4 regions of the Citrobacter sp. LJND-P06 genome follow, and region 1 is predicted to be linked to each of the others. Evidence: predicted binding sites of a transcription regulator. Region 1 holds the regulator's gene; each other region holds the start of a gene.

What was found. The regulator sigma-54, encoded in region 1, starts transcription at its own class of promoters, with help from an activator protein. The targets are predictions, from matches to a motif close to GTTGGCACANNTTTCGCTNT.
Region 2: a site for sigma-54 is predicted at 2,547-2,566, ahead of ACO7SM_RS09320 (branched-chain amino acid ABC transporter substrate-binding protein). Genes of this name have one in related genera too.
Region 3: a site for sigma-54 is predicted at 1,784-1,803, ahead of norV (anaerobic nitric oxide reductase flavorubredoxin). Genes of this name have one in related genera too.
Region 4: a site for sigma-54 is predicted at 1,823-1,842, ahead of glnA (glutamate--ammonia ligase). Genes of this name have one in related genera too.

What each region holds. Positions count from the first base shown of each region.
Region 1 is NZ_CP187317.1:491,833-495,980, reverse strand. It holds gene kdsC (3-deoxy-manno-octulosonate-8-phosphatase KdsC) at 1-156, shown strand, start outside; gene lptC (LPS export ABC transporter periplasmic protein LptC) at 153-728, shown strand; gene lptA (lipopolysaccharide ABC transporter substrate-binding protein LptA) at 697-1,251, shown strand; gene lptB (LPS export ABC transporter ATP-binding protein) at 1,258-1,983, shown strand; gene rpoN (RNA polymerase factor sigma-54) at 2,031-3,464, shown strand; gene hpf (ribosome hibernation promoting factor) at 3,487-3,774, shown strand; gene ptsN (PTS IIA-like nitrogen regulatory protein PtsN) at 3,893-4,148, shown strand, end outside.
Region 2 is NZ_CP187317.1:1,939,102-1,943,249, reverse strand. It holds gene ACO7SM_RS09335 (YecH family metal-binding protein) at 1-45, opposite strand, end outside; gene tyrP (tyrosine transporter TyrP) at 274-1,485, shown strand; gene ACO7SM_RS09325 (YecA/YgfB family protein) at 1,542-2,207, opposite strand; gene ACO7SM_RS09320 (branched-chain amino acid ABC transporter substrate-binding protein) at 2,719-3,792, shown strand; gene ACO7SM_RS09315 (ABC transporter permease subunit) at 3,903-4,148, shown strand, end outside.
Region 3 is NZ_CP187317.1:1,035,771-1,039,918, reverse strand. It holds gene gutQ (arabinose-5-phosphate isomerase GutQ) at 1-148, shown strand, start outside; gene norR (nitric oxide reductase transcriptional regulator NorR) at 145-1,662, opposite strand; gene norV (anaerobic nitric oxide reductase flavorubredoxin) at 1,850-3,298, shown strand; gene norW (NADH:flavorubredoxin reductase NorW) at 3,295-4,148, shown strand, end outside.
Region 4 is NZ_CP187317.1:4,493,152-4,497,299, reverse strand. It holds gene glnL (nitrogen regulation protein NR(II)) at 1-56, opposite strand, end outside; gene glnA (glutamate--ammonia ligase) at 326-1,735, opposite strand; gene typA (ribosome-dependent GTPase TypA) at 2,114-3,937, shown strand.

The DNA.
Region 1 (4,148 bases):
TTGAGCGTTGCCGTGGCGGACGCTCACCCATTGTTGATTCCACGCGCCGACTACGTGACGCGTATTGACGGAGGTCGCGGCGCCGTTCGGGAAGTTTGCGATTTATTATTATTGGCACAAGGCAAACTGGATGAGGCCAAAGGGCAATCGATATGAGTAAAACCAGACGTTGGGTTATCATTGTGCTGTCGTTGGCCATTCTGGTGCTTATCGGTATCAATCTGGCCGATAAAGACGATGCGCCCCAGGTTGTCGTGAATAACAGCGACCCAACTTACAAAAGTGAGCATACGGATACCGTCGTATACAGTCCCGAGGGGGCGCTGAACTATCGCCTCATAGCTCAACATGTTGAATACTATTCAGATCAGGCGGTTTCGTGGTTTACCCGCCCGGTGTTAACCACCTTTGATAAGGATAAAGTCCCGACATGGTCGATTAAGGCCGACAAAGCTAAATTGACCGATGACCGGATGCTGTACCTCTACGGCCATGTTGAAGTCAACGCGTTGGTGCCTGACTCTCAACTACGCAGAATTACGACCGATAACGCGAAAATCAATCTGGTAACGCAGGATGTTACCTCTGACGATCTCGTGACGTTATACGGAACAACATTTAACTCCAGCGGACTGAAAATGCGCGGCAACTTACGCAGCAAGAACGCCGAGCTGATTGAAAAGGTTAGAACCTCCTATGAAATTCAAAACAAACAAACTCAGCCTTAATCTTGTGCTTGCCAGCTCACTTCTGGCCGCCAGCATTCCGGCGTTCGCCGTCACGGGCGATACCGAGCAGCCGATTCATATTGAATCGGACCAGCAGTCCCTGGATATGCAGGGCAATGTCGTTACCTTCACCGGTAACGTTATTGTCACCCAGGGCACCATCAAAATTAATGCCGATAAAGTGGTCGTTACCCGTCCAGGCGGCGAAGAAGGCAAAGAAGTGATTGATGGCTTCGGCAACCCTGCCACCTTCTATCAGATGCAGGACAACGGTAAGCCGGTAAAAGGCCACGCCTCGAAAATGCATTATGAGCTGGCAAAAGATTTCGTCATTCTTACCGGAAACGCCTACCTGGAGCAGCTCGACAGCAACATTACCGGCGACAAGATCACCTATCTGGTGAAAGAGCAAAAAATGCAGGCCTTTAGTGAAAAAGGCAAACGTGTGACCACGGTTCTGGTTCCGTCGCAGCTGCAAGACAAAAACAAAGGCCAGGCCCCGGCACAGAAGAAGGGTAACTAATTCGTTATGGCAACATTAACTGCAAAGAATCTTGCAAAGGCCTATAAGGGCCGCCGGGTGGTGGAAGATGTCAGTCTGACCGTCAACTCCGGGGAGATCGTGGGTCTTCTTGGCCCAAACGGCGCGGGCAAAACCACGACCTTTTATATGGTTGTGGGCATCGTGGCGCGCGATGCAGGCAACATCATTATTGATGACGAAGATATCAGCCTGCTGCCGCTTCATGCGCGTGCACGCCGCGGTATTGGCTATTTGCCGCAGGAAGCCTCTATTTTCCGTCGCCTGAGCGTATTTGATAACCTGATGGCGGTGTTGCAAATCCGTGACGATCTGTCGAGCGAACAACGCGAAGACAGAGCCAATGAGCTGATGGAAGAATTTCACATCGAGCACCTGCGTGACAACCTGGGGCAGTCGCTCTCCGGGGGTGAACGCCGTCGTGTGGAAATCGCCCGTGCGCTGGCGGCAAACCCTAAATTTATCCTGCTGGATGAACCTTTTGCGGGTGTTGACCCCATTTCCGTTATCGATATTAAACGCATCATTGAGCATCTGCGCGACAGCGGACTCGGCGTATTGATAACTGACCATAACGTCCGTGAAACGCTGGCGGTCTGCGAACGCGCGTATATCGTGAGTCAGGGACACCTCATCGCACACGGTACACCGACTGAAATCCTGCAAGACGACCACGTTAAACGTGTATACCTTGGGGAAGACTTCAGACTCTGATAGGGTAGAAGATTGCGACGTCATAGCGGGAGAAAATCATTCTGAACATGAAGCAAGGTTTGCAACTCAGGCTCAGCCAACAACTGGCAATGACGCCTCAACTACAACAGGCTATCCGTCTGTTGCAGTTGTCCACGCTGGAACTTCAGCAAGAACTTCAGCAAGCGCTGGATAGTAATCCACTGCTCGAGCAAACCGATCTTCACGAAGAAATCGACACCCAGGAAACTCAGGACAGCGAAACCCTGGACACCGCAGACGCACTCGAACAAAAAGAGATGCCGGAAGAGCTGCCGCTTGATGCCAGTTGGGATGAAATCTACACCGCAGGAACGCCGTCCGGCCCCAGTGGCGACTATATCGACGACGAGCTTCCGGTCTATCAGGGTGAGACTACGCAGTCGCTCCAGGATTACCTGATGTGGCAGGTGGAGCTTACGCCGTTCTCGGACACCGACCGGGCAATCGCCACGTCGATCGTCGATGCAGTAGATGAAACCGGCTATCTCACCGTCTCGCTGGATGAGATCCTCGAGAGCATGGGTGACGAAGAGGTAGACCTTGATGAAGTCGAAGCGGTACTTAAACGCATTCAGCGTTTCGATCCTGTCGGCGTGGCGGCAAAAGATCTTCGCGACTGTTTGCTGATCCAACTCTCGCAATTCGACACCGCTACCCCCTGGCTGCAAGAGGCTCGCCTGATCATCAGCGATCACCTTGATCTGCTGGCCAATCACGATTTTCGCTCATTGATGCGCGTCACCCGCCTGAAGGAAGAGGTGCTTAAAGAAGCGGTCAATCTTATTCAGTCGCTCGATCCCAGACCCGGGCAGTCGATCCAGACTGGCGAGCCGGAATACGTGATCCCTGATGTGCTGGTTCGTAAACATAACGATCGCTGGACGGTAGAACTGAACAGCGACAGCATTCCGCGTTTGCAGATCAATCAGCACTATGCCGCCATGTGCAATGGCGCGCGTAACGATGCGGACAGCCAGTTTATCCGTAGCAATCTTCAGGATGCGAAGTGGCTGATCAAAAGTCTGGAAAGCCGTAACGATACGTTGCTGCGCGTCAGTCGCTGTATCGTTGAGCAGCAGCAAGCCTTTTTTGAGCAGGGCGAAGAGTTTATGAAACCGATGGTGCTGGCGGATATCGCCCAGGCCGTCGAAATGCATGAGTCGACAATTTCCCGTGTGACCACACAAAAGTATCTGCACAGTCCGCGCGGAATTTTTGAACTGAAATATTTCTTTTCCAGCCACGTCAATACCGAAGGCGGCGGTGAAGCCTCGTCCACGGCAATACGGGCGCTGGTGAAGAAGTTAATTGCTGCGGAAAACCCCGCGAAACCACTGAGCGACAGCAAGTTAACCTCTATGCTGTCAGAACAAGGTATCATGGTGGCGCGCCGTACCGTTGCGAAGTACCGAGAGTCTTTATCCATTCCGCCGTCTAACCAGCGCAAACAGCTGGTATGACCCAACCGATAAGGAAGACACTATGCAGCTCAATATCACTGGAAATAACGTCGAAATTACTGAAGCTTTGCGCGAGTTTATTTCAGGCAAGTTCGCTAAGCTTGAACAGTATTTTGACCGGATTAATCAGGTCTACATTGTGTTGAAAGTGGAGAAAGTGACCCACACCTCGGATGCGACACTGCATGTGAACGGCGGCGAGATTCATGCCAGTGCCGAAGGTCAGGATATGTATGCCGCTATTGACGGATTGATTGATAAACTGGCCCGGCAATTAACGAAACATAAAGATAAACTGAAACAACACTAATTGTCCGGGCAGTTAACGGGTGCAGGACGGCCTGTTGTGAAGCACAACAGGCCATTTGTACAGTTAGCGCTCCGAATCTGACCCGTCAGTTGGATGGGGCAGGTTCTTAGGTGAAATTATGATAAATAACGATTCGACTCTACAACTGAGCAGTGTACTTAACCAGGAATGTACGCGCAGTGGTGTCCACTGCCAAAGCAAAAAACGCGCGCTGGAAATCATCAGCGAACTGGCGGCAAAACAGCTCAGCCTGCCCTCTCAGGTGGTTTTTGAAGCCATTCTGACGCGTGAAAAAATGGGCAGTACCGGGATTGGCAATGGCATTGCAATTCCACACGGGAAGCTGGAAGAAGATACGTTACGCGCTGTCGGCG
Region 2 (4,148 bases), 1.4 Mb from region 1:
TGCAATCATCATGTTAAGCACGTCGTGGCCGTGAATAGAATCCATACATCCTCCTCAATAAAGCGCCTAGCCTAAAATGAAGCCGCATGATCTGCTTTGCGCTAACGCAGGTTTACATCTTTCGGCCACCGACATGATGCGGGGCCACCCACGCTTATAAAAACCGTAAACAAAACTTCACATTCATTGTAACGACGATTTGACGAAAATCGCGTAATGCCTTACCCTGCGCCGCAGATACCACTATTGATTATCTCTGGAACAGAGGAAAGCGTGAAGAATAGAACTCTGGGAAGTGTTTTTATCGTGGCGGGAACCACAATCGGTGCAGGTATGCTGGCCATGCCGCTGGCAGCGGCGGGTGTGGGTTTCAGCGTCACGCTGGCGTTATTGATTGGGCTGTGGGCGCTGATGTGTTACACCGCGCTGTTGCTTCTCGAAGTGTATCAGCATGTTCCGGCAGATACGGGGCTGGGTACGCTGGCAAAACGCTATCTCGGACGCTACGGTCAGTGGGTGACCGGTTTTAGCATGATGTTTTTAATGTATGCCCTCACCGCGGCCTACATTAGCGGCGCCGGTGAGTTACTCGCGTCCAGTATCAACGACTGGACTGGCAGCGAAATATCGCCCGCCGCTGGCGTACTGCTGTTCACCTTTGTTGCCGGTGGCGTGGTCTGCGTAGGAACGTCGCTTGTCGATCTGTTCAACCGTTTTTTGTTCAGCGCCAAAATAATCTTCCTGGTGGTGATGCTGGCGCTGCTGATGCCGCACATTCACAAAATCAATCTTCTTACCCTGCCGCTGCAACAAGGGCTGGCGTGGTCTGCCATTCCGGTAATTTTTACCTCGTTTGGTTTTCACGGCAGCGTGCCCAGCATTGTCAGCTACATGGACGGCAATATTCGCAAATTACGCTGGGTGTTTATCACCGGCAGCGCAATCCCGCTGATCGCCTATATCTTCTGGCAGCTTGCAACCCTCGGCAGTATCGACTCCTCAACGTTTATGGGGCTGCTGGCCAATCACGCTGGATTAAACGGTTTGCTTTCGGCATTACGGGAAGTGGTCGCCTCACCTCACGTTGAGCTGGCGGTACACCTGTTCGCCGATCTGGCGTTGGCGACCTCGTTCCTCGGCGTGGCGTTGGGATTATTTGATTACCTGGCGGATCTGTTCCAGCGTCGCAATACCGTTGCCGGACGTCTGCAAACTGGCGCGATTACTTTTCTGCCACCGCTGGCGTTTGCCCTCTTCTATCCGCGCGGATTTGTTATGGCGCTGGGGTATGCCGGTGTCGCGCTGGCGGTTCTGGCGTTGCTGATCCCTTCTTTGCTGACATGGCAGAGCCGAAAGCATAATCCTCAGGCGGGATATCGCGTTAAAGGCGGTTCAGTGGCGTTAGGTCTGGTGTTTCTTTGCGGGATTGTGGTGATCGGGGTTCAGTTCTCTATCGCGGCGGGACTGCTGCCCGAACCAGGATAAAAGGTGCAGATGGCGCTTAAACTGCGGGTTAAGCGCCATCTGACCAAAACGCGCAATTAATGCAGGCAGCACTGCTTATATTTTTTACCGCTACCGCAAGGACAAGGATCGTTACGCCCTGGTTTGGCTTCCGCTTTCACCGGTACCTGCAACGGCGTTTCTTGCGGATGCGCCATCCACCAGGCATGAAGATCCAGCGCCGCCAATCGGATAGCGTCTACGCTTTCTTCAAATGCCTCTGGCGTCATCTTCTCTACCACGGCAAAGTTCTCTTCCGTACCGTGCAACGCAATCGCCTCCAGCGCCGGTTTCAGCGAGTCTGGCAACGCTGACCAGTCAGAAAGCGCCACACCGCGCATATAACCAAAACACCACTCTTCGACAATCGTCAGCTCATGACCTTCAATTTCGCGCAGACCAAATAAAGGTTCAAATTGCTCCGGAAACTCGTTTAGTCTGTCGGCGGTATCAGCCATATGCTGGAACGCAAGATTCATAAAGCGCGTCATCTCTTTTTCCGATGACCAGCGCGGCACATATTGCGGCCCGCCCCATACAGCCACCAGCCACTGCTCCGGCTCAATCTCACGTGGAGAACTCAGTACCGCCGTCAGCAGACCATCCAGCTCTGACACATCCAGAATCGCGTGTTCGGTGTTGTACTTCGTCAGTACATCATCCAGCCACTCCAGTTCGCTTTCGTTCAATGGTCCCGTTTTCATAACGCTCATCCTCAGTGAAATACGCTTGCCTGCGCCCATCTTACAGGGTGGACGGGGATTTTTCTAAACAAAACGGGGAGTTCAGAAACCCGGACTTTCTGAGCCTTGCGCATCGCTGGAGTGATCCTCTCCGCATTTTTGCACCGACAAGGTGCGCAGCCTGACTTTTCTGCATCTATGTTTAAGATTCTGGACGGTTTGGATACCACGCATCCCAGTCTGCCACGTGAAGGCAACCTCCTCCTTAGATAACGATTGACACTGACCTGATGAAATTGCGACGTCGTATTTCACATCGCCTCGCTACGTCTGTCAGAAAACAATGTCGATATTTATCAACCTGGCGGAGTTTTTGCTTAAAAAAAGACAGCCGTACGCGGCCCGCTTGATAACGCAATAAATGACGAAGTTTATGATTTTCCCCGCGCCTCCCGGCGCCTGGTATTGAACAGTACTGAGGAATATCCAAATGTCTATTAAAATGATTAAGTTACCTCTGCAGATTGCCGTTATGGGTTGTTTAAGTACCGCATTTTATGCACAGGCAGATATCACGATTGGCGTGGCCGGGCCGTTTACTGGCCCCAATGCCACATATGGGGCGCAATACTGGAAAGGGGCATCGCAGGCGGCGGCAGATATCAATGCGGCAGGCGGTATTAAAGGTGAGAAAATCGTGTTGGTGCAGGGCGACGATGCCTGCGAGCCAAAGCAGGCCGTCGCGGTAGCAAACCGCCTGGTCGATGAATCTAAAGTCTCCGCCGTGGTCGGCCATTTCTGTTCGTCTTCCACCATGCCAGCGTCCGAAGTCTATGATGAAGCGGGCGTATTGACGATTACCCCGGGGTCAACCAACCCACTGATTACCGAACGCGGAATGAAAGGTATGCTCCGCATGTGTGGCCGTGACGATCAGCAAGGCGTCACCGCGGCAAACTACATGCTGGACGTGCTGAAAGCGAAAAAAATCGCCGTCATTCACGACAAAGATACCTACGGTCAGGGCTTAGCCGACGCAACCAAAGCCGCACTGCAAAAACGGGGCACCAAAGAAGTTCTGTATGAGGGACTGTCGCGCGGTGAAAAAGATTTCAATGCCCTGGTGACCAAAATCGGCGCGCTGAAACCGGACGTGGTCTACTTTGGCGGTTGCCACCCGGAAGCGGGCCCGTTGGTGCGTCAAATGCGGGAGCAAGGGGTACAGGCGAAATTCTTCTCCGGCGACTGCGTGGTGACGGAAGAGATGGTGACGGCGGCCGGTGGCGCGCAGTACACCAATGGCGTGTTGATGACCTTCGGTAAAGACCCTCGCACCATTGCGGAAGGCAAAGCGGTCATTGAGAAATTCCGCGCCAGCGGTTTTGAACCAGAAGGCTACACCCTGTATGCCTATGCCTCAATTCAGGCCATTGCTGCTGCCTACAGCGCCGCAGGCAAGGACAACGCCAAAGCGGGAGAATGGCTGAAATCACACGATGTTGACACGGTGATGGGGCCCAAATCCTGGGACGAGAAAGGCGATCTGAAAGTGTCTGATTACGTCGTCTACCAGTGGGATGACAAAGGTAAGTACCACCAACTCTGATACCGTCAGCTCGGTACTGACTTCTCGCTCCCCTCTCGGGTGAGGCATTGCAACCCTGAAGGCAACCGGATTGTGCGACCCGGTTGCCTTACCACTGGCGGGAATTTCAAATGGATGCTTTCTTCTTACAACAGATGATCAACGGTCTGACGTTGGGAGCGGTGTATGGCCTGATTGCCATCGGTTACACCATGGTCTACGGCATCATCGGCATGATCAATTTCGCGCATGGCGAAGTTTACATGATCTCCGCGTACCTCTGTGCTATTGGTCTGGGCCTGCTCTCCTACTTTGGCATTCACTCTTTCCCTCTGCTGATTTTTGGCACCCTGATCTTCACCATCGTGATAACGGGG
Region 3 (4,148 bases), 540 kb from region 1:
CGTCACGCTACAGGCACAAAGCCGCGCCATTGACGCCAAAGAGATCCTGATGAAGCGCAAAATTACCGCCGCCCCGGTGGTGGATGAAAACGGTAAACTCACCGGCGCCATTAACCTGCAGGATTTTTATCAGGCAGGCATTCTCTAATCTTTGAGCCCCAGACGCTTCGCCAGTCGGTGCAGGTTGGCGACGTCTGTTTCAAGCGCCCGTGCGCTGGCCGCCCAGTTATGATTATTTTGCGCCAGCGCCCGGCGGATAATCTCCCGCTGAAAATGCTCCGTCGCGTCACGCAGATTTTGATTGAGCGGCAATTCTGCCGGAGGTTCCTGCGGCGGTACAGCCGACGCGTCCTGTAACGCAAAATGCGTGGCTTCCAGTACCACTTCATCCCCAGCTTTCGTTGCCCTCGCCAGTACCACGCCACGATGGATCGCATGTTCCAGTTCGCGCACATTTCCTGGCCAGCCATAATTCAGCAGATGGTTGCGCGCGGCAGGACTCAGCACCACGCGCGAAAGTCCCAACCGCAACCGACACTGCTCGCAAAAATACCCCGCCAGCAACACCACATCCTCACCGCGCTCGCGCAGAGGCGGGACGGAAAGCGGAAAGACGCTCAGACGGTGAAACAGGTCGGCGCGAAAACGCCCGGCCAGAACTTCTTCGCGCAAATCACGGTTGGTCGCCGCCAGTACGCGCACATCAACGCGCAGACTGCGATCGTCGCCAACACGCTGAATATCGCCGTACTGCAACACGCGCAGCAGCTTGGCCTGTAGCGCTAATGACAGTTCGCCAATCTCGTCCAGGAACAGGGTGCCGTTATCGGCCATTTCGAACTTACCGCTGCGGTTGCTGATGGCTCCGGTAAACGCCCCTTTGACATGGCCAAACAGCTCACTTTCCGCCACGCTTTCCGGCAGCGCAGCGCAGTTGAGATAGACCAGTGGATTCACCGCTCGCGGCGAGCCTTCATGGAGGGCTTTTGCCACCAGCTCTTTACCGGTTCCCGTCTCGCCGCTGATCAGCACGTTAAGATCAGAGCCCGCCACAATCTCAATCTCTTTTTTTAACTGCATCATGCTGGGCGAAAGGCCAATCATCTGCGTCTCTTTTACCGGCTCAAACGCGGAGGATGAACCCGGCGACATGTTCTGGCTTTCCAGTTGTTCAATCAGCAGCGCGTTACTCAACGCCCCGGACGCCAGCGCGGCAATCAGACGCAGTTCTTCATCACTGAAAACATCAAACTGGTCTGGTGCCATGCCGTCGAGCGTCAGCGCGCCAATCAGATTCTGTCCGGCGAACAGCGGCAGGCCAATACAGGCGTGGACTTTCAGGCTCTCTTGCCCAGGAATCAATCCGTCATAGGGATCGGGTAAATCACTGTCGGCCGGGAAACGCACCACGTCCCCGGCGCGAGCGATAGCCTCCAGACGCGGATGCCCTTCCAGCGTAAATCGTCTGCCAAGCACATCGCGAGCCAGACCATCAATCGCCAGCGGGATAAACTGGCGAGCCTCGTAACGCAACAACGCGGAAGCATCACATTCCAGCACCTGCCGCAGCGTCGTGATCAGGCGCTGAAATCGGTCTTGGTGGCCGATATCACGTTGTAATTCAATGGCAATACTCGCCAGTACATCAACGGAAAAACGCATAACACCCTCATTGTCATTTTGACCATTCATATTGTCATAGTGACCATTCGACGAATAGTCATTTTGACTACCAACTTAGAGGTATATTTTTAAAAATCGTTTAAAATCAAAATATTAAAAAGTTGGCACACAACCTGCAATCAGGAAAACATCTTTTTGGGAAAACACTGAGTTCATTGAGGTTGCTATGTCTATTCTGGTTAAAAATAACATTCATTGGGTTGGCCAACGTGACTGGGAAGTGCGTGATTTTCACGGGACTGAATATAAAACGCTGCGCGGCAGCAGCTACAACAGCTATCTCATCCGTGAAGAAAAAAATGTACTGATCGACACCGTCGACCATAAATTCAGCCGCGAATTCGTGCAGAACCTGCGCAGTGAAATTGACCTCGCAGACATTGATTACATCATCATCAACCACGCCGAAGAAGACCACGCCGGCGCGCTGACCGAACTGATGATGCAGATCCCGGACACGCCAATCTACTGCACCGCGAATGCCATTGATTCTATCACCGGCCATCACCATCACCCGGAATGGAACTTCCATGTCGTGAAAACCGGCGACGCGCTGGATATCGGCAACGGCAAACAGCTTATCTTCGTCGAAACCCCGATGCTGCACTGGCCGGACAGCATGATGACCTATATGACCGGCGATGCGGTTCTGTTCAGTAACGACGCCTTTGGTCAGCACTACTGCGACGAACGTCTGTTCAATGACGAAGTGGATCAGACCGAACTGTTCGAGCAGTGCCAACGCTATTACGCCAACATCCTGACGCCGTTCAGCCGCCTGGTGACGCCGAAAATTACCGAAATCCTCGGTTTTAATCTGCCGGTCGATATGATTGCCACCTCCCACGGCGTGGTCTGGCGCGACAACCCAACGCAGATCGTTGAGATGTATTTGAAATGGGCGGCGGATTATCAGGAAGACCGCATCACCCTTTTCTACGACACCATGTCCAATAACACCCGCATGATGGCGGACGCCATCGCCCAGGGTATTAACGAAGTTGACCCGAACGTGGCGGTGAAAATCTTTAACGTCGCCCGCAGCGATAAAAATGAAATTCTGACCAACGTCTTTCGCTCAAAAGGGGTGCTGGTCGGCACCTCCACCATGAACAACGTGATGATGCCGAAAATCGCCGGTCTGGTCGAAGAGATGACCGGTCTGCGTTTTCGCAATAAACGCGCCAGCGCCTTTGGCTCTCATGGCTGGAGCGGCGGCGCGGTTGACCGTCTCTCGACCCGCTTGCAGGATGCCGGTTTTGAAATGTCGCTGAGCCTGAAAGCCAAATGGCGCCCGGACCTGGATGCGCTGGAACTGTGCCGTCAGCACGGGCGCGAAATTGCACGTCAGTGGGCGCTCGCTCCGCTGCCGGAAACCAGCGCCACGGCGACCGCCAAAGAAGATGCGTGCGCCTGTGCCGCCGCAGCGGCAGCCGACCTCGGCCCCAGCATGCAATGCAGCGTTTGCCAGTGGATTTACGATCCCGCCAAAGGCGAACCGTTACAGGATGTCGCCCCCGGCACACCGTGGAGTAACGTGCCGGACAACTTCCTCTGCCCGGAATGTTCATTGGGTAAAGAGGTCTTCGACGTACTGGCAACGGAGGCAAAATGAGCCACGGAATTGTCATTATTGGTTCGGGTTTCGCCGCCCGCCAGTTAGTCAAAAACATCCGTAAACAGGATGCTGATATCCCGTTGACCCTGATTGCGGCTGACAGCATCGAGGAATATAACAAGCCCGATCTTAGCCACGTTATCAGCCAGGCGCAGCGCGCTGACGACCTCACCCGCCAGTCGGCGGGGGAGTTTGCCGAACAGTTTACTTTACGCCTGTTCCCGCACACCTGGGTCACCGACATTGATGCCAATGCCCACGTGGTGAAAAGTCAGGACACGCAGTGGTCGTACGACAAGCTGGTGCTGGCGACTGGCGCGTCGGCCTTTGTCCCTCCTGTTGCCGGGCGTGAGTTAATACTCACACTGAACAGTCAGCAGGAGTACCGCGCGTGTGAAACGCAACTGCGCGACGCGCGCCGGGTATTGATTGTCGGCGGCGGTCTGATCGGCAGCGAGCTGGCGATGGATTTCTGTCGGGCGGGCAAAGCCGTGACGTTGATTGATAACGCCGCCAGCATTCTTTCTTCACTGATGCCGCCGGAAGTGAGCAGTCGCTTACAGCATCGTCTTACCGATATGGGCGTACATCTGTTGCTGAAATCACAGCTTCAGGGGCTGGAGCAAACGGCGTCCGGGATCCGTGCAACGCTCGATCGTCAACGCAGTGTCGAGGTCGATGCGGTGATCGCCGCCACCGGCCTGCGCCCGGAAACCGCGCTGGGGCGTCGTGCCGGTGTAACCCTCAATCGCGGCGTTTGCGTGGACAGCTATCTGCAAACCAGTCATCCGGACATTTACGCCCTCGGTGACTGTGCGGAAATCAACGGCCAGGTACTGCCGTTCCT
Region 4 (4,148 bases), 660 kb from region 1:
CTATTGATTAACGAATTAAGGATCTGCCCAGCATCGGGCAGCATGCCAGTTGCCATTCAGCAGTCTCCTGGAAAAGTTTGCACCAATTTAGTGCATTATAGCTTTTTACTGATAAAAAGCGCGTGAAGTCCGGTTGTTGGTGGAGAAAAAAGCCCATCCGGAGATGGGCTAAAAGTTTCCACGGCAACTAAAATTCTCCGTATCTTTCTTACCGCAGCGGTGTTGGCTGCTTTCAGTCACCCGAATCACTTAGTGGACTAAGCTCATCGGGATTCCTTCGATTGCCGCCTTGCTGCAATAAGAAATCTACGCGAATTACAACTCATTAAACGCTGTAGTACAGTTCAAACTCTACCGGGTGCGGCGTCATGCGTACGCGGTCATCTTCTTCACGACGCAGCGTAATGTACGCATCGATTGCTTCGTCGGTGAACACGCCGCCTGCGGTCAGGAACTCACGGTCCAGATCCAGTTCTTTCAGGGCTTCTTCCAGAGAGCCAGCAACCTGTGGGATCTCTTTCGCTTCTTCCGGCGGCAGGTCATACAGGTTTTTGTCCATCGCTTCGCCCGGGTGGATCTTGTTCTTAATACCGTCAAGACCCGCCATCAGCAGGGCAGCAAAGCACAGGTACGGGTTAGCCGCCGGATCCGGGAAGCGCACTTCGATACGACGCGCTTTCGGAGAAGCAACAACCGGAATACGGATAGAGGCAGAACGGTTACGGGCAGAGTAAGCCAGCATGACCGGTGCTTCATAACCCGGAACCAGACGCTTGTAGGAGTTAGTGGTCGGGTTTGCCAGGGCGTTGATCGCTTTAGCGTGTTTGATAACGCCGCCGATGTAGAACAGCGCCTGCTCAGACAGACCGGCATATTTGTCGCCAGAGAACAGGTTTACGCCGTTCTTGGACAGAGACATGTGGCAGTGCATACCGGAACCGTTATCGCCAAACATCGGTTTCGGCATAAAGGTTGCGGTTTTACCGAAGCGGTGCGCAACGTTGTGAACCACATATTTGTAGATCTGAATTTCGTCCGCTTTTTTGGTCATGGTGTTAAAGCGGGTCGCGATTTCGTTCTGGCCTGCGGTTGCCACTTCGTGGTGATGTGCTTCAACAACCAGACCCATCTCTTCCATGATCAGACACATGGTGGAACGAATGTCCTGAGAAGAGTCTACCGGAGGAACCGGGAAGTAGCCGCCTTTCACGCCAGGACGGTGACCTTTGTTACCACCTTCATATTTGGTGGAAGAGTTCCATGCACCTTCGATATCGTCGATAGCGACGTGGGAACCGGAGATAGATGCGCCGAAACGAATGTCATCAAACAGGAAGAATTCTGGCTCTGGCCCGAACAGAACGGTGTCTGCGATGCCGGTAGCGCGCAGGTATTCTTCAGCGCGTTTGGCGATGGAGCGCGGGTCACGGTCATAGCCCTGCAGCGTGCCTGGTTCCAGGATGTCACAACGGATAATCAGAGTCGATTCTTCAAAGAACGGGTCGATGAGCGCAGTGGATGCATCTGGCATCAGTACCATGTCAGATTCGTTAATGCCTTTCCAGCCGCCGATGGAGGAGCCGTCAAACATTTTGCCTTCTTCGAAGAATTCGGCATTTACCTGATGAGCAGGAATAGTGACGTGCTGTTCTTTACCTTTGGTATCGGTGAAGCGCAAATCAACAAACTTCACTTCGTGCTCGTTCAGCATCGTCAATACGTGTTCAGCGGACATACTTTAACTCTCCCGGATTGGTCATTGTCGTCGTGGTAACGAGGTCTACAATTCTGCAAAAATTGGCCGTGTCGCCGTAAAAAATATAAAGCGAAATCTGTGCCAACTTTTAAATTGCCCCTAAAAGGCGTTATCATGCGCACCATCGTGCAAAAGGGCTGCACCATGGTGAGCACGCTGCACCAATATAGTGCTTCAATGTGAACATTAAGCACCATGTTGGTGCAATGAGCAATGAGTAACCCTTTTAACGCTCCGTGAAAGCGATCACAAAGAAACTCTGCAATACTTGTTTGCGGAGGATGTTTGTGATCCTGTTTTGTAGTGCGATTAATCCGTGTACAATAACGCGCTATTCCTAATGCCCGAGGCAAAGTTGTGATCGAAAATTTGCGTAACATCGCCATCATCGCGCACGTTGACCATGGTAAAACTACCCTGGTCGACAAGCTGCTGCAGCAATCCGGTACGTTTGATGCGCGTGCCGAAACCCAAGAGCGTGTGATGGACTCCAACGATTTGGAGAAAGAGCGTGGGATTACCATCCTCGCGAAAAACACCGCTATCAAATGGAATGACTACCGTATCAACATCGTTGATACCCCGGGGCACGCCGACTTCGGTGGTGAAGTTGAACGTGTAATGTCCATGGTAGATTCCGTGCTGTTGGTCGTTGATGCAATGGATGGTCCGATGCCGCAGACGCGCTTCGTGACCAAAAAAGCCTTTGCTCATGGCCTGAAGCCAATTGTTGTTATCAACAAAGTTGACCGTCCGGGCGCACGTCCTGACTGGGTTGTTGATCAGGTATTTGACCTGTTCGTTAACCTTGATGCTACTGACGAACAGCTGGACTTCCCTATCGTTTACGCTTCTGCGCTGAACGGTATCGCGGGTCTGGATCACGAAGATATGGCTGAAGATATGACTCCGCTGTATCAGACCATCGTTGATCGCGTACCGGCACCGAACGTTGACCTTGATGGCCCGCTGCAGATGCAAATCTCTCAGCTGGACTACAACAACTACGTTGGTGTTATCGGTATCGGTCGTATCAAGCGCGGTAAAGTTAAACCGAACCAGCAGATCACTATCATTGATAGCGCAGGCAAAACCCGCAACGGTAAAGTCGGTAAAGTTCTGACCCATCTGGGTCTGGAACGTATCGAGAGTGACATTGCAGAAGCAGGCGATATCATCGCGATCACCGGTCTCGGCGAGCTGAACATCTCTGATACCATCTGTGATACGCAGAATGTTGAAGCGCTGCCAGCACTGTCCGTTGATGAACCGACTGTATCCATGTTCTTCTGCGTAAACACCTCTCCGTTCTGTGGTAAAGAAGGTAAATATGTTACCTCTCGTCAGATCCTTGACCGCCTGAACAAAGAGCTGGTGCACAACGTGGCACTGCGCGTTGAAGAAACGCCGGATGCGGATGCGTTCCGTGTTTCTGGTCGTGGTGAGCTGCACCTGTCTGTTCTTATCGAAAACATGCGTCGTGAAGGTTTCGAAATGGCGGTTTCCCGTCCGAAAGTTATCTTCCGCGAAATCGACGGCCGTAAACAAGAGCCGTTCGAAAACGTAACGCTGGACGTCGAAGAGCAGCATCAGGGTTCTGTCATGCAGGCTCTGGGTGAGCGTAAAGGCGACCTGAAAAACATGAATCCAGATGGCAAAGGCCGCGTACGTCTTGACTACGTGATCCCAAGCCGTGGTCTGATCGGCTTCCGTTCAGAATTCATGACCATGACCTCCGGTACCGGTCTGCTGTACTCCACCTTCAGCCATTACGACGATGTTCGTGCGGGCGATGTTGGTCAGCGTCAGAACGGCGTACTGATCTCCAACGGTCAGGGTAAAGCGGTTGCGTTCGCACTGTTCAGCCTGCAGGATCGCGGTAAGCTGTTCCTCGGTCACGGTGCAGAAGTTTACGAAGGCCAGATCATCGGTATTCACAGTCGTTCTAACGACCTGACTGTAAACTGCCTGACCGGTAAGAAACTGACCAACATGCGTGCTTCCGGTACTGACGAAGCAACCACGCTGGTTCCAGCTCAGAAAATGACTCTGGAGCAGGCTCTGGAATTCATCGATGACGACGAACTGGTAGAAGTTACCCCAACTTCCATCCGTATCCGTAAACGTCACCTGACTGAAAACGATCGTAAACGCGCAATGCGCGGCGCGAAAGAAGAGTAATTAACCCTTCTTTCTACGATAAGACCCCGCCTTCGTGGCGGGGTTTTTTTTGGATCTTTTTGGCCGCACGCAGACCTCACCGGCGCGGTTCCCTCCTGGCGCTCTTCACCTGCCAACCCCCCGTACCCTCGCCATAAGAGAGCTTTGTCACATTTATCTTCAAAGCATGTCGGCGCTGTTTGCTTTCTTTTTTAGCGTCAGCGTATGATGC